One region of the Lysinibacillus sp. 10T31 genome, then DNA from elsewhere that is predicted to be linked to it. Evidence: riboswitches for the same ligand, from Rfam matches in the RefSeq annotation. Region 1 holds a riboswitch; each other region holds the start of a gene.

Evidence for each region. A riboswitch is a leader RNA that binds a small molecule or an ion and turns the genes downstream of it on or off. The one in region 1 is predicted to bind thiamine pyrophosphate.
Region 2: linked by a shared signal. The riboswitch ahead of thiT (energy-coupled thiamine transporter ThiT) and the one ahead of thiC (phosphomethylpyrimidine synthase ThiC) in region 1 are both predicted to bind thiamine pyrophosphate.
Region 3: linked by a shared signal. The riboswitch ahead of thiM (hydroxyethylthiazole kinase) and the one ahead of thiC (phosphomethylpyrimidine synthase ThiC) in region 1 are both predicted to bind thiamine pyrophosphate.

The regions. Positions count from the first base shown of each region.
Region 1 is NZ_JBFTHS010000016.1:80,620-87,933, reverse strand. It holds gene AC1DCY_RS11445 (catalase) at 1-1,210, shown strand, start outside; gene AC1DCY_RS11440 (hypothetical protein) at 1,327-1,602, opposite strand; gene thiC (phosphomethylpyrimidine synthase ThiC) at 1,729-3,507, opposite strand; TPP riboswitch at 3,777-3,891, opposite strand; gene AC1DCY_RS11430 (AEC family transporter) at 4,220-5,149, opposite strand; gene AC1DCY_RS11425 (methyl-accepting chemotaxis protein) at 5,313-7,314, opposite strand, start outside.
Region 2 is NZ_JBFTHS010000018.1:39,692-47,005, reverse strand. It holds gene AC1DCY_RS12210 (SGNH/GDSL hydrolase family protein) at 1-611, shown strand, start outside; gene AC1DCY_RS12205 (hypothetical protein) at 592-897, opposite strand; gene AC1DCY_RS12200 (exonuclease SbcCD subunit D) at 979-2,136, shown strand; gene AC1DCY_RS12195 (AAA family ATPase) at 2,133-5,213, shown strand; gene AC1DCY_RS12190 (magnetosome magnetite crystal formation protein family) at 5,419-5,754, opposite strand; TPP riboswitch at 5,881-5,989, shown strand; gene thiT (energy-coupled thiamine transporter ThiT) at 6,118-6,678, shown strand; gene AC1DCY_RS12180 (hypothetical protein) at 6,817-7,116, shown strand; gene map (type I methionyl aminopeptidase) at 7,190-7,314, shown strand, end outside.
Region 3 is NZ_JBFTHS010000028.1:46,384-53,697, reverse strand. It holds gene thiE (thiamine phosphate synthase) at 67-699, opposite strand; gene thiD (bifunctional hydroxymethylpyrimidine kinase/phosphomethylpyrimidine kinase) at 689-1,513, opposite strand; gene thiM (hydroxyethylthiazole kinase) at 1,513-2,268, opposite strand; TPP riboswitch at 2,358-2,456, opposite strand; gene mbcS (acyl-CoA synthetase MbcS) at 2,686-4,275, shown strand; gene sppA (signal peptide peptidase SppA) at 4,607-5,620, shown strand; gene AC1DCY_RS16800 (RDD family protein) at 5,633-6,250, shown strand; gene tpx (thiol peroxidase) at 6,527-7,030, shown strand; gene AC1DCY_RS16790 (class I SAM-dependent methyltransferase) at 7,120-7,314, shown strand, end outside.

The DNA.
Region 1 (7,314 bases):
AGTAGCAGGCGAGCGTGGTGCAGCAGATGCTGAGCGCGATATTCGTGGCTTCGCACTTAAGTTCTATACCGAAGAAGGTAACTGGGATTTAGTTGGTAACAACACACCTGTATTCTTCTTCCGTGATCCATTACACTTTACTGATTTAAACCACGTGGTAAAACGTGACCCACGTACAAATATGAAAAATGCTAATTCAAACTGGGACTTCTGGACTTTATTACCAGAGGCACTTCACCAAGTAACAATTGTTATGTCTGACCGCGGTATTCCGTCTGGTTACCGCAATATGCATGGTTTCGGTTCTCACACTTATAGCTTTATTAACGCTGAAAATGAGCGCGTATGGGTTAAGTTCCACTTCCGTACAGAGCAAGACATTAAAAACTTAACTGGTGCTGAAGCTGCTGAAGTAATCAGTAATGACCGCGAATCTTCACAACGCGATCTATATGAGGCAATTGAAAAAGGCGATTTCCCTAAATGGAAAATGTACATTCAAGTAATGACAGAGGAACAAGCTCGTGAGTTACCATATAATCCATTTGATTTAACGAAGGTATGGTATAAAAAAGACTTCCCATTAATTCCTGTGGGTGAATTCGAGTTAAACAAAAATGCGGACAACTACTTTGCGGAAGTTGAGCAATCAGCATTTGCACCGTCAAACATTATTCCTGGTGTAAGCTTCTCACCAGACAAAATGTTACAGGCTCGTATCTTTGCTTATGCAGATGCACACCGCTACCGCTTAGGTGTAAACCACCACTCGCTTCCTGTAAACGCACCAAAATGCCCATTCCGTTCATTCCATCGCGATGGTGCTATGCGTTTCGATGGCAACCTTGGTTCAACTTTGGGCTATGAACCAAATAGCTACGGCGAATGGGAGCATAATTTAGACTATAAAGAACCTGAATTACGTATTGACGGTAATGCTGGTATCCACGACTTCCGTGAAGACGACAACAACTACTTCGAGCAGCCAGGTAAATTATTCAACCTAATGACTGCCGAAGAGCAACAACGCCTATTCGAAAATACTGCTAATGATATGGCACCAGTTGAAGAGTTCATCAAACGTCGTCATATCCTTCACTGCTATTTAGCTGATCCAGCATATGGCGAAGGTGTAGCAAAAGCGATGGGTCTTTCATTAGAAGGTATGGATCTTTCAAACCCATATGTAAAACAACCAACAAACGTTTAACATATTCCAGCAAACAAACCTGCTGAGGCATAATTGATTTTTTCCACTTATTATTGATATCCAAATCCAACTTTTTACTCCATGTGAAGGGCAACTTCACATGGAGCTTTTTTATCTTAATGACAAATTGAGGGCTCTTCACCATAATGTGTGGTTGATTTACGTTCCGGCTGGGCGCTTTGCCGCTGACGCTTCGCTTTCGAGCAGATAAAACATTTGTTGTTACTGTCGCTACGCTTTCGCACAGATAAAACAATTGTAGCTGCCGCTTTGCTTTCGCTACAGAAAACATTTGCTGCCGCTTCGCTTTCGCACAGAGCAAAGCTTCCTGGGGGCGTCCGATGAGCCGCTTCGCTTCGCTGCAGGGTCTCATCTGTGACGCTGATCCCCAAGGAGTCGCCCAACCTCCACTCCAATCAACTTAAATACATGCGTAGGTTTTAACAAATGTCATCCACCACCTTTGGAGATAAACCAAAATAAGGCTTGTGCCTATAGACACAAGCCCGCATTAATAATTATTGATAAATTTGACTGCCTGCCTTTTTAAATTCCTCAGCCTTTTCCTTCATACCTTTGTGGATCGCTTCAGTCGTATTTAAGTCTTGATCTTTTGCATAATTACGAATATCCTGTGAGATTCTCATACTACAAAACTTAGGTCCACACATTGAACAGAAGTGCGCAGTTTTCGCCCCTTCTGCAGGCAATGTTTCATCATGGTATTCGACTGCACGCTCTGGATCTAACGAAAGGTTGAATTGATCGCGCCAGCGGAATTCAAATCGTGCCTTAGATAGTGCATCGTCACGCTGCTGTGCTCCCGGATGCCCCTTCGCTAAATCTGCAGCGTGTGCAGCAATTTTATACGTAATAACCCCTACACGGACATCCTCACGATTTGGTAAGCCTAGATGCTCTTTAGGCGTCACATAACATAGCATTGCCGTACCATACCAACCTATCATCGCAGCACCAATAGCCGATGTGATATGGTCGTAGCCAGGAGCAATATCTGTTGTCAGTGGCCCTAAAGTATAGAATGGAGCTTCCTTACAAACCTCTAACTGCTTGTCCATATTTTCTTTAATAAGATGCATTGGTACATGCCCTGGTCCTTCTACCATTACCTGCACATCATGCTTCCAGGCAATTTGCGTTAATTCCCCTAGCGTTTCTAGCTCCGCAAATTGAGCCTCATCATTTGCATCTGCTATAGAACCCGGACGTAAACCATCACCTAAAGAGAAGGCAACATCATAGGTTTTCATAATTTCGCAGATCTCTTCAAAATGAGTATATAAGAAGCTCTCTTGATGGTGGTATAAACACCACTGCGCCATAATCGAGCCTCCACGAGACACTATACCTGTTACACGATTAGCCGTTAATGGCACATAGCGCAGCAATACCCCCGCATGAATCGTGAAGTAATCAACACCTTGCTCAGCCTGTTCGATTAACGTATCACGATACACCTCCCATGTTAAATCCTCTGCCACACCATTTACTTTTTCTAGCGCTTGATAAATCGGCACTGTTCCTACTGGCACCGCGGCATTACGGATAATCCATTCACGTGTCGTATGAATATGCTTACCAGTAGATAAATCCATAATGTTATCAGCACCCCAGCGTGTAGCCCACGTCATTTTTTCTACCTCTTCTGCAATAGAGGATGACACCGCTGAGTTGCCTATATTGGCATTAATTTTCACGTGGAAGTTACGTCCAATAATCATTGGCTCGGCCTCAGGGTGATTAATATTAGATGGCAAAATAGCTCGTCCTGCCGCTATTTCTGAGCGCACAAATTCTGGATCCATATTTTCGCGAATCGCTACAAATTCCATTTCTGGAGTAATAATTCCCTTTCGTGCATAGTGAAGCTGCGTTACATTTTTACCTTTCTTCGCACGTAAAGGCTTTCTAGATAAGTCCGGAAAAACATTTTCATTCATTCGTGGATCATCAGCTTTGCGGAATCCATTATCTTCTGGCTTGATAGTACGACCCTCGTATTCTTCAACGTCACCTCGTTCTTTGATCCATACACTACATAAAGCTGGCAATCCTTTTGTAATATCCACCTTATGTGCAGGATCAGTGTACGGGCCGCTCGTATCATAAACACGTACTGGTGCATTTTCCTCTTCACCAAAACTTCCTGTCGTTGGACTTAGAGCAATTTCACGCATTGGCACTAAAATATCTGGTCGAGAACCTTCTACGTAAACTTTTTTACTTCCTTCAAAACTAGTCATAATCGTAATATTCTTGTCGCTAACTGTTGTCATAAACTACTTCGCTCCCTTTTACATTTATACAAGGACCGAATCTAGCTCACCCCAACAGAAAATCAATTTCGCCTTGGCGTAATTTGCGTCCGGAGGCTTTGTCTTCATTCAGCAGGTGTTTGGCACCCACTGATAAGGAATCTTAACCGCATTCATCTCATCACCTTCAAAGATAGGACTTTTTCGCTGAATGAAGACAAAAGCCGAATCCAAAAAAATTTGGATCCGGCTAAGAATGTAAAGGTATAGTTATTGCAAATAACATAGAGTGCAATAATGGTTAACTTTCCCACGCTGGTATGAGCCAGATCAGGTCCAAAGGGTCAAGAAACCTCTATGCGTTTCCCTCTCAGCCTGACTCATCAGACTCCCCTAGTTAATACTATTAAGTTTGATGCTAGTGTAGCAGATATTGTTAAGAGATGGAAGCTTCATTTGAATATTTTTGGTATATTCACCAAGAGTCAGCGTCAGATGAGACTTTAGAGCGCACGCATGCGAAGCAGCTCATCATTTGATGAATTCACTTTTATATGAATCCATTGAAGATTTATCGGAACAAAATCTCATTTTATCGGAACAATTTCAGTTTTTATCGGAACATTATCTTGTTTTATCGGAACAATTTTAACTTTTATCGGAACATTATCTTGTTTTATCGGAACAATTTCAGTTTTTATCAACTATGGGCAATCAAATGAGCGCCCAGCCGTTAGGTAAACAACAGCTCCGCTACGTAAATCACAATCGTCACTGTCATACAGCTCACAATCGTTGAAAATAAAACTGTTTGTGCAGCAGTTGCCGATTCTACGTCATATTCTAATGCCAAACTAGAGCTATTTCGTGATGTCGGGAACGAACTAGCTATAAAAAGTGATTGTGCCACGACACCGTCAAGACCAAGTGCAAAAATGATTAGCAATGCAACGGCTGGCCCTATGACTAGTCGTGTAAAACAGCTAATGAATACCATCTTATTGAACATGGATTTGATTTCAAGCTGTGATAGTTGTGCCCCTAACGTTATTAGTGCTACAGCGATAAAGCCATCTGCCACATGGTCTATCGGAATTCTTACAAACTGCGGAATAGCAATATTAAAATAGTTCATTGCAACACCAATAATAAGTGCATGAATAATAGGCATTTTGAGGAAGTCTTTCACAATAGACATGCCCGATTTTGTTGAAGAAATTAAATTGTACAAGCCGTAAGTATAGGTCGTCATATTTTGAAATATAACGAGAATGACCTGAATCGCCACTCCAATCGGCTGGGTCACAAAAATCATTTGTGCAACTGGAATTCCATAGTTACCCGAATTAATTAGGACAACACTATTTTTAAACACCGCAGCCTCTGTTTTTACTAAGCCGAGTCCCTTTGCTAGAAAGTGACTAAGCACCATTTGGCTTCCGATAAAGAGTAGAATAAATAACGCAACTTCCCCAAGCACAGACAGCTCTATACTCGTTTCATATATATTCACAAAAACAGCTGCTGGCATGAAGCAATATGTAATAAGTTGAGATAACGCCTTTAAATTAAAACGAAATTTCTTTTGTAAAACTGCACCAAGTACTAGAAGCACTAAAATTGGAGCTACAATTTTAAAAAAAATCATACCGAGATACATCATAGCTTGTCCCCCTTTCCTCTCCTATAGTAGTGCTGATTTAATACTTGGTCAATGTACCTTACCGTTAACTCATAGCCCTTTACGAGGCATTTTTAGCCCAATGCCTTTTACCATAAATAAAAAGACTGCCTCATATATTGAAGCAGTCTTTTGCTGAACAAAGTTAAACAAGCTTAAAGCGATTAACGACCTCTTGTAATTCTTTTGAAATCTCGTTCATATTATTGATGGACTCTGCAACCTTTTGTAGTTCCGCTTGTTGGTCAATAGCAGATGCGCTTACCTGTTCTGCAGATGCAGCAGTCTCCTCAGAAATAGCAGAAATACTTTGGATTGCCATAATCGCTTGATTTTTATGCTCTAACATATGAGAAAGTTTAGTCATTAACTCACTAATTGACGTTGCAATAGAACTAGACAGCTCACTATTGTCTTTAAATACAACCTCAGTGCTTTGTACTGACTCATTTTGAGCTTGTATTAAGCCCGCGTTTGAAGCAATGACAGCAACTGTTTGCTGAGAATTTTCAAGAATGTTATCTACCGTTTGCTTAATAACCTCTGTCTCATTTCTGGATTGCTCTGCTAGCTTTCGTACCTCTTCAGCGACAACCGCAAAACCTTTACCATGTTCCCCAGCACGAGCAGCTTCTATGCTTGCATTTAAGGCTAATAGATTTGTTTGCTCGGTAATACCCTGAATAGACGCTATAATTTGATTGATATTGGCAATATTAGACGCCAATGACTCCATTTGCTGTTGAATACGCCCATTCATTGCATTCGTTTCTGAATTACGTTCACGTAAGCTTTCGACTTCTTTCATTCCTTTTTCTGTAGTTGCTTGCGTTTTATTAGACAGCTCATCCATTTCATTTGAAAGCGTTGTAATAGTATCAATTTGATCGGATAAATCAATCATTCGATAATTGGTTTCTTCTGTATCCTCAGATTGCTTTGATGCTCCCTGTGCAATTTCATTAATAGCTACCGAGACTTCTTGACTTGAAGCAACTATTTCATTAAACGCCTCATGAACATTATTTGATGATTGATTGAGTAATGTCGTAGCATTCAGCACCGTTTGAATGGCGCTATTCGTTTGATCTAGCATATTATTATAAGCTCTTGCAACAGCACCAATCTCATCAGCCTTAATATACTTCTCATCAACTTTTTGAGTTAAATCTCCATCTGCTGCTGTTTCAATAGAAGTACGTAAAAACTTTAATGGCTTCAGGAATTTATAAATAAACAGTGCACTAGCGACGGTCATTAAAACGACTATAATAATTGACGCTATGATGGTAAAAACAAGCACATAATTATAGGTTTCTAATATTTTGGATTTTGGTAGCACTACTTGTACAGTCCATGTCTCATCAATACCATCTAAATTCATCGGAGCAAAAACGTTAAATGAATTTTCCTTAAGCTCGTCGGAATCCACATACATACTTTTTAGCTCGGCACTATCCATTGTTTGTTTAATGCTTGTCCAGTCCAAATTATCCTGCATATTTAATCCTTCTAATGACTCACCAAAGCTATTTGCAGTTAAAACTCCTTTGTTAGTAATAATAGCTGCATAGCCACCATCTGACTTTACGGACTCTGTCAATCCTTTTAAATAATCAATAGCTATATCAGCCGTCAATGTGCCAAAAAATGACCCCGAAGCATCCACTAATGGAACAGCAATCGTTGTCATTAGTACTGTTTGTCCATTTACCTTATAATCATATGGTTCCGTTAGAACGGATCTTCCTTCTTCTTTTGGTATCCAATACCACTCGGATATACTCTTGTCTTCCATGCCTTCAAGAGAAGCCGTTGTTATTCCATTTCCATCCTTACTTAAATAAGGTATAAAGCGATTTTTTGAATCCACTAAAGTAGCATTGATTGTTGGTTCTATATTTGTGGAGTTCTGTTCAAAAACAGCTCCTACACCAAGTAAATCTTCATTACTAGCTAAGTTAGTTTCCATCATATCTATTATGCCTTCTGCAGAAAGCTCGCCTTTTTTCTCCATACCCTCAACTATACGTTTTGTCGTAAGTAAAGTCGTGTTTACTTTTTTAAAGCGTTCACTCATCTTTGCTGCCGAATATTCAGCAGTTTCCAATGTTGCACTTTCTGCATCATCAACACTTTGTCTCTTC
Region 2 (7,314 bases), on a different contig from region 1:
ACGATTTACTGCGTCTCGTGCAGGTTAATCCAACTGCCGGTACATTATCCTTTGCGCAGCTACAAACAGATTATGCATTAAACATTGCCAGAAAAAATATGGCGGAGATTTTGGATGAGTTGAAAGTACGAGCACCTAAAGCAAAGGTCTATGTAATGGGCTATTATTTTGCTTATCCAAATGTTCATGCTACGCAAAAAGAAGGAACAAACGCACAACTTGTAAAGCTAAATAAGATTTTACAGCAACAGGCAGAGCATGCTGGAGCAGTTTATGTAGACGTATATGATGCTTTTGGGTTAAACGCTACAAACCTTTTACCCAATATCTCTGATGTACACCCAAATTTTGAAGGCTATCGCCAAATGGCAAATGCATTTCTATATGAATATAGCGGAAGTACAGCACTAGCCATTTCTTCAAACGAACTGCCAAAGCCTAACCCTATTTCATTTGAGCAGATTTTAGAACAACTAGCGAAGGGTGAGCAGAAACAAGAAGAAAAGGAAAAGCCGAGTCCTACTGCGCGTGCCATTCAAGGTTTTAACGGATACGCCGCTTTTATGGAGAAGGTAAGAGCTAAGAACCGTTTTAATAATAACTATTTGTAGCAGGGCATCGACAATGATGCTCTTTTTTATGTTGAACATATATCAAAACATAAGCGACGAATGAAATCGGCGGGCGAAGAATGGAATCCTCTGAGCGACGGAAAGAATCGTCAGAGCGACGGATAGAACTGGAGTGACGGAAAGAACCCCCGGAGTGACGGAAAGAAACTTTGAAGCGACGGATAGAACAGCGGAAGCGACGGAAAGAATCGTCAGAGCGACGGAAAGAATCCCCAGAACGACGGATACCCCGACACCCGCTCCCGACATTATGGCGAGGAGCCAAATTATAATTTTCAAACTAATAAAAGGAAAAACAATCAATCTATCAGCCGTGATAAAATGAAATAGACAGGAGGCGCAAAGAATGAAAATATTTCATACAGCAGATTGGCATTTAGGAAAGCTTGTACAAGGCGTCTATATGACAGAGGATCAACAATATATTTTACAGCAATTTATGCAAGCCATTGATGAGGAAAAACCAGATGCTATCGTTATAGCAGGTGATTTATATGACCGTTCGATGCCCCCTATTGAGGCAGTGAATTTACTAAATGATATTTTGGCGGAGATTGTACTTGATAAAAAAATCCCGGTGTTAGCGGTTGCCGGGAATCATGATAGCGCAGGTCGATTGAATTTTGGCAGCAGTTTAATGAGTGATAGTGGATTGCATATTAAAGGGCAATTTACGAAAGATCATGCACCGATAGTTTTACATGATGAGCATGGCGAGGTACATTTTCATCTCGTCCCTTATGCAGAGCCGGCTTCAGTACGAACTATTTTGGAGGATGATTCCATTCGATCTCATCAAGATGCGATGGAGAAAATTATTGAACATATTGGGCAAAGTTTAGATACGACCAAACGTAATGTTTTTGTTGGACATGCCTTTGTGACGAAGTATGGAGAAGAGGAAGCAAATACGAGTGATTCTGAGAGACCTTTATCAATAGGAGGCTCGGATTGCGTAAATGCAGCGTTGTTTAAGCCTTTTAATTACACAGCACTTGGACATTTGCATAAAGCGCATTTTGTGTTGAATGAAACCATTCGATATGCTGGCTCTCCATTAAAGTATTCATTATCTGAACACTTACATGAGAAGGGTTTTTTAATAATTGAGCTAGATGCGCAGGGAGAAGTCACTGTCGCAAAACGAAAGCTTATAGCTAGACGAGATTTACGTGTGGTAGAGGGCTTAATGGATGATTTATTGCAATTACCACCAAGTGATGATTATGTATTTGTACGCTTAACAGATACTACGTCAGTAACTTCGCCGATGGAACGTATTCGTACAGTGTTTCCTCATGCGATGCATGTTGAGCGTAAAGTAGTACGTCAAGAGGTAACACATGAAATTCAGGCGGTTGAGACAGAGAAGATAGAAGACATCGATTTATTCCGATCCTTTTTTGCAGATATAATTGGCATACAGCCTGATCAAGATACAGAGCGTCTATTCACAGAGATGCTACAAGAATTATTAGATGAGGAGCGAGAGACAGTAAAATGAAGCCTTTAAAGTTAACGATTACTGCATTCGGTCCATATAAAAATACAGAGGTTATTGATTTTCAACAACTTGGTGAACATCGCCTATTTGCGATTTCCGGAAAAACAGGTGCAGGGAAAACGACGATTTTTGATGCTATATGCTATGCACTTTACGGATCGGGTAGTGGTGAAGATCGTCAGGATACTGCAATGCTACGAAGTGGGTTTGCAGATGATGATGTCTATACTGCTGTGGAACTTGTTTTTGAAATGCATGATAAGGTCTATCAAATTTTACGTCAGCCGGGTCATATTAAAGCAACAAACAAAAGTGTTACTGGCAAGAAAATTGAACTGGCTGAAATCAAAGGAGACACGCTTGATTATAGTATTGTAGAAAAGCAACAAACGCTTGAGGTAGATAAAAAGCTACAGGATATAATAGGCCTCACAAAGGATCAGTTTAGTCAAATTGTTATGCTGCCGCAAGGTGAATTTCGCAAGCTGTTAACCTCAGATTCTACGAATAAAGAAGTTATTTTGCGCAAAATTTTTAAAACAGATCGATTTGGTGTGATGACAAAAAGACTTGATGCGAAACGAAAAGAAGCGGAAAGTGATTTGCTGCGTGCTCAACAATTAAAAGAGCATCTTCTTGGCCAAATTGCAGGCGCTTTACCACAGCGTTCGTCATCTTTATTTACTTGCATTACTAATAATACTGAAAATATGCATCAGCTGAAGAAGGCTCTGGAAGAGGAACAGGCCTATTATACGGAATGTATACAATTGGAACAGCAGCGCTATAAAGAGGCTTATGCACATCATCAAAAAGAGCAAGAATTTTATAGTAGAGCAAAAACACTGAATGAGCAATTTGATGAGCAAACTAATCGTCAGAATCGCCTACAAGCATTACTAGAAGAACAAGATATATATAGCGCAAAAGAACGTGAAATTGCATTAGCAGAGAAGGCAGAGCGTCTTGTCATACTTGAGCAACAATGTATCGATTTACGTGCTGAGCAAAATCGAAAAGAACAATCCTATCAGCAAGCAATGACAGAGCAGCAAAACGCAGAAGCTCAGTTAAAGATAACACAGGAAAAGTTTAACGTTGAAGAGGCGAAAGAACCTGAGCGTCAACACGTTTTACAACAGGAATTACAGCTGCAAGCATTATTACCGACATTCGAGGCGTATGAGAATAATGTGCAGCAAATGCAAATAGCTGAACAATATGTTGCAACAGCAAAGCTAGCAGTAGACGATAATAGTAAAATCGTAGAAGCGGGACAAATACAAATTCAGCAATTAGCAAAGACAATTGAACAATATGAAAACCAACTTGAGCCATATGAAAATTATTTAGAACAGCTACCGAAGCTAAAAGAACACGTATCATTACTAGCGCAAGCTGAAAAATACACAAGAGCAGTTGCAACTGCTGAGCAGGATGTAGCCACTACTAATGTTCATTATCAAGAAAGTAAGCAGGCTCTTCAAAAACTGGAGCAGCAATGGATTGCGAGTCAGGCAAGTATTTTAGCTCAGCAACTGAAGGATGGAGATCCTTGCCCAGTATGCGGTAGTACAACGCATATCGAAACACATCGTGAGCAATTAGAGATGATCGAATTAGCACAGGTGGAAGCTTTGCGAGGAAAGGCTACTACTGATGAGCGCAAGTTTTTAGAGAAAGAAGCTTTCTTGAATTCTACAAAGCATCTTCTACAAGAGGCGTTAGAACAGTTAGAGACGAATGAGATTGACCAATCGAATCAAGCACAAATTGTAGCTTCCTTGCAAAACGTAGAGCAACAAATTACGATCTTAAAAGTAGTGAGTAATCAATTGTCTGATGTACGTATGCAACAAAAGGATCATCGTACTCGCATGGAGCAGCTACATGAAAAGCACATAAAACTAGAGCAATATTTAGCTGAGAAGACGAAGGAATTGACTAAGCAACAAGCAATTGTGGAAGAGCAGCAAAAGCATATTCCAGAAAATCTTACGACGCTACAAGCATTGAAGCAGGCGATTGCTGATTTAGGTTCACAAAAGGTCGCATTACAAACTGCATGGAATCTCAGTCAGCAAAATCTGCAATCTGCCAAGGAAGCAACAAATAATGCTAGAATGACCGTAGAAATTACGAAACAGACTTTTGAGGAATTAAAGCTGAAAATGGATGAAAAGCGCGAGCAATTTTCAGTAAGTATGACGGAAGCTGGTTTTGAAAGCTATGAAGAATTTGCTACTGGAAAGCGGAGCATGCTGCAAATAGAAGCTTTACGGAAGGCATGCAATGATTATGCACTACAAATCCACACATTACAGGTACAAATTACTGAGGGACAAAAGCATCTTAAAGGGCAAGAGAAACAAGATTTAACGGTAATGGAAGAAAAGTTAGAGATGCTTCGTGTCACATATGAGGAAGCCTTTAAAGTATTGCAACAAGTGGAAGGATTTGCGAAGGCTTGCTCAGACTTTATCAAAAAAGTTGAGGAGACTGAACAGGAGATTCACTTACTTGAAAAAGAGGCAGGACGAGTGAAGGATCTGTATGCAATGTTAAATGGGCAGAATGCGAAAAAGCTGTCTTTTGAGCGCTATATTCAAATCAATTATTTAGATAAAATTACAGAGGCAGCAAATGTCCGACTTTATCATTTATCCAACGGTCAATTTGAGCTACGACGTTCAGATCGCTTAGAAAAGCATGCCAAGCAAAGTGGGCTTGGACTAGATGTGTATGATGCCTATACGGATCAATTACGAGATGTGAAAACATTATCAGGGGGAGAAAAGTTTAATGCGTCTTTAAGTCTTGCCCTTGGAATGGCAGATGTCATTCAAAGCTTTCAAGGTAATATCCGCATTGAAACGATGTTTATTGATGAGGGCTTTGGTTCTCTCGATGAAGAAGCGTTAAATAAGGCGATTGATACGCTTATTGATTTACAAGATTCAGGACGCATGATTGGAGTCATTTCACACGTTGCAGAGTTAAAAGCTACAATGCCTGCTGTGTTACATGTCGAAAAAGCGATGAACGGTCATAGTCAAACATATTTTGAAGTGAAATAACAAAGAAGCGTATCTCCGTTATGTGGAAATACGCCTTTTTGTTATTTTTTAGTTACGTTAGGATTTGTTCCTTTTTTTGCAGCGATTACTTTTTTGACAATTGGGATAACGATAGGTGCTAATTTTACAGCGGTTTTAACTACTTTAGATACTTTCACAAAATAACAGCTCCTTAAGTACTGTCTGTTCAAGGTTGAAATAAAACTTATCGGATGACGCGAACAGCTTGAATAATATTCCAAATAACGATTCCTAATGAAATGAGAATGTAAATTGCGAATGAAGCAAACCAAATGATAAGAAAAGTATTACTACCTGAATTTAGATCAAAATTGGTGCTGAATGATAAAGTTGAGAAAATAAAGACTGCAAATAATATTATTCCAAATGCGACTGGGATTAAATGTGATATTAGTGCTCGAATAGAGTGCCTCTTTACGTCGCTATCTTTTGCAACAAAGTAAACGACTAATGGCACAATAAAGGGTGCGAATAAAATGCTGAGATAACTAAAGGCAGATAAAATTTTTTGGTTCTCCATAGTAGTACCTCCTTTTTTAATATTTACGCATGAAAAACGATAAAGTTTCAAAAAATTAATTGTAGAAGAGGTTGTAATCGTAACAGTGTTTGCGTACAATGAGGTTGTTCAAATAAAATAAGATGTAACGACCACAAGGGGAGCTGATGATGTCAGCTGAGACTGGGCACGTAATGCCTTGACTCTTTGAACCTGTAAGTTAACACTTGCGTAGGGATTGTGGATAGAAACCGACACTTTTACGATGTGAGGCTCTGTCCTGGCATCGTTTTTTATCTTTATTGATGCCAGATAGGGACATATTTGCCAACTGATTTCTATTCCTGCTCTTGTATCCTACATCGGAACAAAGGAGAGAATATTATGGACAATAAAAAACTTTTAATGCTTGTGGAGATTGCGATATTCGCAGCGATTGGCCTTGTGCTAGATCAGGTTTCCTTTAAAGTATGGGCACAAGGTGGCTCTGTTAGTCTAGTGATGGTGCCAATAATTTTAATAGCATTCCGCTGGGGCCTTATTCCAGGTCTGACAACGGGATTACTTATTGGTGTTATGCAAACAATGTTTGGCGCCTATATTATACATTGGCTACAAGGATTACTTGATTATGGTGTTGCCTTTACAGTAGTAGGCTTGGCGGCCGTTGTTCGCCGACCAGTGCTCGATGCTGCCAGAGATTTAAACAAAAAGAAAATGGCACTTTATATTATTTTAGGAACGGTATTAGCAGGCTTTTTACGTTATGCAGCACATACTATTGCGGGCGCTGTATTTTTCTCGGAGTATGCTGGCGAACAAAATGCGTGGATTTATTCAATCATCTATAATGGAACATATATGCTACCAGCAACGATTTTAACAGCAATTGTCGGTGTTCTTCTATTTACGGCAGCACCTCAATTAATGCAACGAAAATCATAACGATTACGCCCTTCACATAAGTGGAGGGTTTTATTATTTATTTATTTATTTATTTATTTATTTATTTATTTAGGTGTGGCATTTGTTGAAAAGTATACACTGTATATAAGTTGATTGGAGTGGAGACTGGGCGACTCCTTGGGGATTAGCGTCACAGATGAGACCCTGGAGCGAGCAAATAGGGGAACGAAGGCTAAGAGCATCACATCCTGTGATAACGCCTTCGTGACCAACATCGTGTTGGCCCAAGCGGCTCATCGGACGCCCCCAGGAAGCTCTGCTCTGCGCGAAAGCGAAGCGTCAGCGGCAAATGTTTTATCTGTGCGAAAGCGTAGCGACAGCAACAAAGCGCCCAGTCGGAACGGAAATCAACCCCGCGCTATGGTGAGGAGCTTGTTTTTCAGCACTTTACAATTTATGATGGCATATAATATTTAAAGCGTTTAGCGTTTTTTGTATAAAAAGTTATGTTATATTAATGAATAGATATTAGATGAAAGGGACGTTAAAAATGATTGTAAAAACGCAAGAAGAGATTGAAGCTTTTAAAAAAATCGGCCGTATTTGTGCTGAAATTCGTGAGGCAATGAAGGCTGCTACAAAACCAGGTGTAACAACACTTGAACTAGATGAAAT
Region 3 (7,314 bases), on a different contig from region 1:
GGGGCTAACTGCCCGTAAAAACCCGATTGGTGAAAACTAATAATCAGTGGGGTAAAAAGTTTCACTTTATCCTACAAATGATTTGAATGTAGAGACTGTATTTGAAATATCCTCACTTTGGCAAATTGCAGAAATAACTGCTATTCCATCCGCACCTGCTTTAAATACCGTAGGAGCATTCGAGCAGTTTATGCCTCCAATTGCAACGATAGGGAGCTCCGGACATTGAATCCGAACTTGCTGTAAAAAATCAGTTCCACTAGGTGGATTGGCGTCACTTTTAGAAGTGGTTGAAAAAATCGGACCAATTCCTACATAATCAGCACCATATTGTAGAGCAGTTTGTAATTCAGTTTGTGAATGAACAGAAACACCTAAAATCATGTTGCCAATTTTATTACGCACCATCGACACAGGAAAATCCTCTTGTCCAATATGAACACCATCCGCTTTAAGCTTTATAGCCAGCTCGACATCATCGTTGACGATAAACGGAACATGATACTGTTGACAGAGCTTTTGACATTTACGAGCAAAATCTTCATAGGCTTGCCCAGTAAGTGTATTTGGTCCTTTTTCACGATATTGAAACATAGTAATTCCAGATTGCAGAGCTTTCTCTAAAACATTTAATGGCTCTTGTTTGAAAACATTACTTGTACCCATTATAAAATATAGCTGTAGATCGTCACGTTTCATGAATAATCACCTCGCAGGAATCCTTGAAGTTTTGATAAGCAAAATGATTTGTAGGACCATGGCCATTACCGATAGATAAATCATGAGTTATTGCTAATTGAATAAATTTTTTAGCTTCTTCAATCGCTTCTTCTAAGGGTAGTCCACGACCAAGAAAAGCAGTTAATGCAGCGGAAAACGTACAGCCTGTACCATGCGTATTTTTTGTTGCAATACGAGTGGACTGCATAGAAAATGACCGACCATCTTGGAAAAATACATAATCAGTAGCGTAACATTTATCCTCTAAATGACCGCCTTTAATAATGACGCATTGAACGCCCATTTGTAATAAGATCTTAGCTGCTTCTTTAATATCTGTTAAAGCATTGATTTTCCTTCCAGAAAGGGTTTCTGCCTCAGGAATGTTCGGTGTTACGATTGTTGCTAAAGGTAGCAAATAACTGCGTAATGCCTCAATTGCTTCTTGCTGTAATAAGCTTTCACCACCTTTTGCAATCATGACAGGATCTACTATAAGCGGAATATTTATTTCAGCTAAAATTTGAGCAATTGATTGGATTATTTCGGAGGAAAACAACATTCCGGTTTTAACGGCACTTATTGAAAAATCCTCGACTAGCGCTTTAAGCTGTTTTTCAACGAAGCTAACTTCAATTGGTAAGACATCCGATACACCAAGTGTGTTCTGGGCGGTTAAAGCTGTAATGACAGACGTTCCAAACACCTTTAATTCCTGAAATGTTTTTAAATCAGCTTGTATGCCTGCACCGCCACCACTATCTGAACCAGCAATTGTCGTTACAATATGCATCATTCTTCACCACCCTTGGAAAGGCGATGTAGTTCGTTCAATACTGCAATTTGAAAATCACCAATGTATGGAGTAGAAGAAGCGGCTTGCTCTGCCACTTTTTTATAAAGTGATAATGTTTCTATTAATTGGTCAAATGGTTTATTTCCTACGACGTAGGAAGCACAACATATTGCACTCAATAAGCAACCTGTTCCAGTAACTTCTGTCATTTGTAAATTTCCACCTGTAACCCATTGCTGATGTTCGCCATCAGTAATAAAATCCTTTTCACCGGTCACAATAACAATACAATTGTAGAGTTGAGCTACTTTTTGTGCCTCAACTTCTAAAGAAATGGAACCACTACCACTGTCTACGCCTTTTTGTTGCCATTCTACATTGGCTATAGCTGCAAGTTCTCCGATGTTGCAACGAATAGCCGCAAAATTTATTTCCTCGAGTAATTGTTGTACCGTTTGTTTCCGGTAAGTTGTTGCACCTGCAGCAACAGGGTCTAAAATAACGGGAATGCCAAGAGCATTTGCTTTTTTTCCTGCGAGTAACATTGATTCTTTCATTCGCTCATTAAGGGTACCGATATTTATCAATAAGCCTGAGGCAATTGCGACCATTTCTTCAACCTCATGACTGTCATCAGCCATGACTGGTGAAGCGCCTATTGCTAATAAGCCATTTGCTTGAAAATTAGCCACAACATAATTAGTGATACAATGAATAAGTGGATTTTGTTTACGGATTGTTTGAAATACCAATTTAAGTCCTCCTTGTTGGATGGACGTAAGCGTGCAAAAAAGGCTCTTTTTCGTGTAGAAAAAAACACGCAAAAGAGCCTTTCATCAGTAAATAGATGTGAATTGCTCCCTACGTCAGTATTAACTAACAGGTTCAAAGGGTCAGGTTTTACCTTCTCAACTCTAAATGAGTCCCCCTGCAATTATGCTTTTAGTTGACCAAAATGTACCATATTATTCATTCGTGTTCAATAGGGAGTTTTTTTCTTCATTGCGAAAACGGCACTAAAGCTAAGTCGAACTCGATAGTACTAATACGTGACTGATGCCATATAGCAAAGCATGATAGTTGTCACGACTTTAATGAATTGGAGTGAATTCCATTGAAAATGATAAAAATTGAGTTTTATAATGAGCGTAATAGAGGGGGCATTTGCCATGAAAAGAGAAGATTTAATCGCACCAGAATGGTATAACATTTCAGAGGAAATTGAAAAATATGCACAGGATTCTACTAAAAATGCATTATTAGTTTATAACGAAGATGAGGAAATTCAGTACTTAACATATCAAGCTTTACTTGAAAAGGCGAATCAGGCAGCACATGTATTTACATCCCAAGGTTTAAAAAAAGGTGATGTTATTTTGGTCATGGTGCCAAGATCAGTTGAAGCGTATATCGTCTATATTGCCGCTTTAAAGGCAGGTTTAACGATTATCCCTAGTTCCGAAATGCTGAGAACTAAGGATATTGAATATCGAATCAATCATGCCGATGCGAAAGGCGTTGTTGCATTTGAGCCATATATTGAACAGTTCGATAATGTGGGAAATTTACAAGGAATACAGCAATTTGTCATTGGTCATGCACACGAACCTTGGCAGCCGTTGCTTGAAAAAATGCAAAATCAACCTACGACTTACATAAGTTCTACACCGACTAAGAGTACAGACATTGCATTTTTAGCGTATACGAGTGGTACAACAGGCAATCCAAAGGCAGCGATTCATACGCATAGTTGGGGTTATGCGCACTTAAGAACTACGGCTCCAAATTGGTTAGGTGTACAAGAAGGTGACATTGTTTGGGCTACAGCAGCTCCAGGATGGCAAAAATGGATTTGGAGCCCGTTCCTTGCTACTTTAGGAAGTGGTGCTACTGCATTTGTTTACAAAGGTCACTTTGATGCTGCAACATATCTTGCATTGCTTGAAAAATTCAATATTAATATTTTGTGTTGCACACCGACCGAATACAGAATAATGGCGAGTCTTGGAAATTTACAAGACTTCAATTTAAGTACGATACGTCAGGCAGTGTCAGCGGGTGAACCTTTAAATAGTGAAGTGATAAAAGTATTTTCCGAGGTCTTTAATTTACAAGTACGAGATGGTTATGGACAAACAGAGAATACATTACTTGTTGGAACAATGGTAGGGATGGAGGCTAGAATGGGCTCAATGGGTAAACCTACTCCGGGTAATACTGTTGAAATTATCAATGATTTTGGAAATCCTACTGCAATTGGAGAAGTTGGAGATATTGCTGTACACTGTGAGACACCCGCGTTATTTAAGAAATATTTAAACGATCCCGAACGTACAAATTTACAATTTAGAGGCGATTGGTATATTACAGGAGATCGTGCATATAAAGATGAAGATGGCTATTTTTGGTTTGAAGGACGTGGGGATGATGTCATTATTTCATCTGGGTATACGATAGGCCCATTTGAGGTAGAAGATGCGTTATTAAAGCATCCAGCAGTAAAAGAAACTGCCGTAGTCGCGAGTCCAGATGTAATTCGTGGAAATCTAGTAAAGGCATTTGTTGTGCTCTCTGATGGAGTAGTTGGAGATGAAGCGCTTATTAAAAAACTACAAAGCCATGTGAAAACTTTAACAGCTCCTTATAAATATCCTCGTATAATTGAGTTTGTTACTGAGCTACCAAAGACTACATCAGGCAAAATTCGTCGTGTCGAATTACGTGAGCAAGAAAAAATCCATTATATCATTCAACAATAATTTCCTAGGAAATAATGTCGAAAATCAAAGTTCCTGCTTTTTTATGAACTTTGATTTTTTTTATGAAATTAGGTAATGTATTATAGGTTGAATAGGTTAAAGCAATAGTATTGGCTCATCGCCTACAGTTTGGCATGACATTAGTTAACTTTCTATGCGCTAGCTCGCTTTTGCAAATCTTATTGCCGAGCGGCACATCGGACGCCCGATAGAAAGTGCACAGCCGGAACATAGGTTAACCTCATGTTATGGTGATAAGACCATATTATTGTAATAAGTATGAAACAAATTAGGATATCAATCGTATAACGTTATGAGGAGGCGGAAAGATATGAATGGTAAAAGGTGGGCCGCTTTAATAATTGCAGGTGTACTATTAGTGTTTTCATTAGGGATTAACACGATTTTTGCAATATTTAAATCGAATTTCTTTAGTAATTTTGATAGCTTGGTAGCTGGAAACGACTTGACGGTTATGGAAGAGGTTAAAGAAGGTGGCGATATGGATAAACGTATTGCATACTTAAAGGTTGATGGAACGATTCAAGATGTTGGCTCAAGTACTTTATGGCAACCAGTTGCTTATGATCATCAATTTTTCTTAAATCAATTAGATAATATTTTATATGATCAGACTGTGGAAGGTATCGTCTTAAGTGTTAATTCACCAGGTGGCGGTGTAAAGGAATCAGCAGAAATCTATAAAAAACTTTTGAAAATTAAAGAAGAGCGACAAATTCCAATCTATGTTTCTATGGATTCGATGGCAGCTTCAGGTGGTTATTACATTTCAGCACCTGCAGATAAAATATTTGCGCAACGTGATACAATTACAGGTTCGATTGGTGTCATTATGCAATCTATTAATTATCAGGCGTTAGCAGAAAAAGTTGGTATTAAATATGAAACGTTTAAATCTGGTGAACATAAAGATATGCTTAGTCCAATGCGTGAAGTGACACCGGAAGAGCGTGCTATGATGCAAGACATGATTAATGAAACTTATCAGGAATTCGTTAATATTGTAGCAAAAGGGCGTAATATGTCTGAAGCCAATGTGAAAAAAGTTGCCGATGGTCGAATTCTTAGTGGTAAGAAGGCTCTTGAAGCAGGCTTAGTAGATGAGATTGGCGATGAGGAAGCAACAATTGCTGCACTGCGTAAAGACTTTGGTTTAGAGGACGCAGAATTATTTGAGTATTCATATGATGTGGGTGGTTGGCAATCATATGTTGGGATGAAGATTGGATCAATGTTTGGTCCCTCAGCAGAGGAAAAAATGCTGATGAAAATTATGGCAGATTATAAAGCGCCGAAAATGATGTACTTATATGGCGAAAACTAAGGAGGGAGTACAATGACAAACAATGAAATTGTTATGCAAGGTTCACCCTCTATGGAGAATACTCTCCTAATAGATAAGCCAATTACGAATAAAAATTATGCATTAAAAACAGCAGGCTTTTGGATACGTTTTTGGGCATTTTTCATAGACGGAATTATTATTGCAGCTATAGGTGGAATTCTCGTTAACCCAATATTTTATTTAATGGATTGGTCATTATCTGACACAGTGTGGTATGCACCGATTTCGATTATATCCGCTATTTTTTATTACAGTTATTTCGTATTAATGACGAAATTTTTTGGGCAAACATTAGGAAAAATGATATTTGGATTACGTGTTATTTCATTAAAACATGAGAAGCTGACATGGTCAGACGTGTTATTCCGTGATTGGATTGGGCGTATCATCAACAGCATTTTTATGCCACTATATATTCTTGTAGGCATTCTACCGAACAATCAAGGTATACATGATTTTTTTGCGGATACAACAGTCGTTCATGAAAAAATATATATTGAAAAAGATAGTGTGCAACCATCTTTGCCAATCAAAGAGGAAAAGATTGAATCTGTACCTCTAGAGGAAAAACCAGAACCTGAAAAGCTGGAGAAACATAACGAAGAATAATGGCTAGAGCTGTCTCATTGCGGTGAGACAGCTCTTTATTTTAGTGATGATAGAGGTGATTAATAGTTAGTTCGTTGGGAAAAATCCCTAAAAGTCGGGACGGAAATCATCCCTACATTATGGTTATAAGCTTGGGAAATGGTGCAATCTTAAGCAAATATGGCAGAACGGGATCGAAAAAATTCTTTCAAAATTATTTTAATGAGCTGTCTCAGTTGCAATTAATTCCCTCCATTTAGTAATATTATGTACATATGAAGATTAGGAGGCGTTTATATGGCACAAGTAACATTTAAAAATGGTCCAGTAACACTTATAGGTAACGAAGTAAAAGTTGGAGACAAAGCACCAGACTTTACTGTATTAGCGAATGATTTATCACCTGTTACATTAAAAGATTCAGAGGGGAAAATTCGTTTATTTAGCGTTGTACCATCATTAGATACTGGTGTTTGTGATGCACAAACACGTCGTTTTAATGAAGAAGCAGCAAACTTAGGTGACAATGTAGTTATCTATACAGTATCTGTTGACCTACCATTTGCTCAAAAACGTTGGTGTGGTGCAGCAGGCATTGATGCTGTTCAAACAGTATCAGATCACCGTGACCTTTCATTTGGTGAAGCATATGGTGTCTACATCCAAGAATTACGCCTTCTAACACGTGCGGTGTTTGTTGTGGATGCAAATGACAAAGTGACATATGTGGAATATGTTCCTGAAGCAACAGACCATCCAAACTATGAAGCGGCAATTGCAGCTGTCAAAACACTAGCATAATTTATTGATTTTAGGCTAAGATATTACTAGACAAAGGGGCTGTGACAAGTTTTTGTCACGGCTCTTTTCTGCGTGAAAGGAAGTTGTGTATGGAAAATATCGAAAAGTTATTTGGTATGCTAAATGAACATGCTGAAAAGATAGAAAAAGAACATAATGTTACATTGCTAGAGGGTATTTTAGATGGCTTAGAGGCATGGCTAGATGGGGAAGTTAATTTTTCACAAGACGGTGCTACAAAGGAAGATGTGCGCAAAGCGATTCAAATTGCTGTTTTAAAGGGG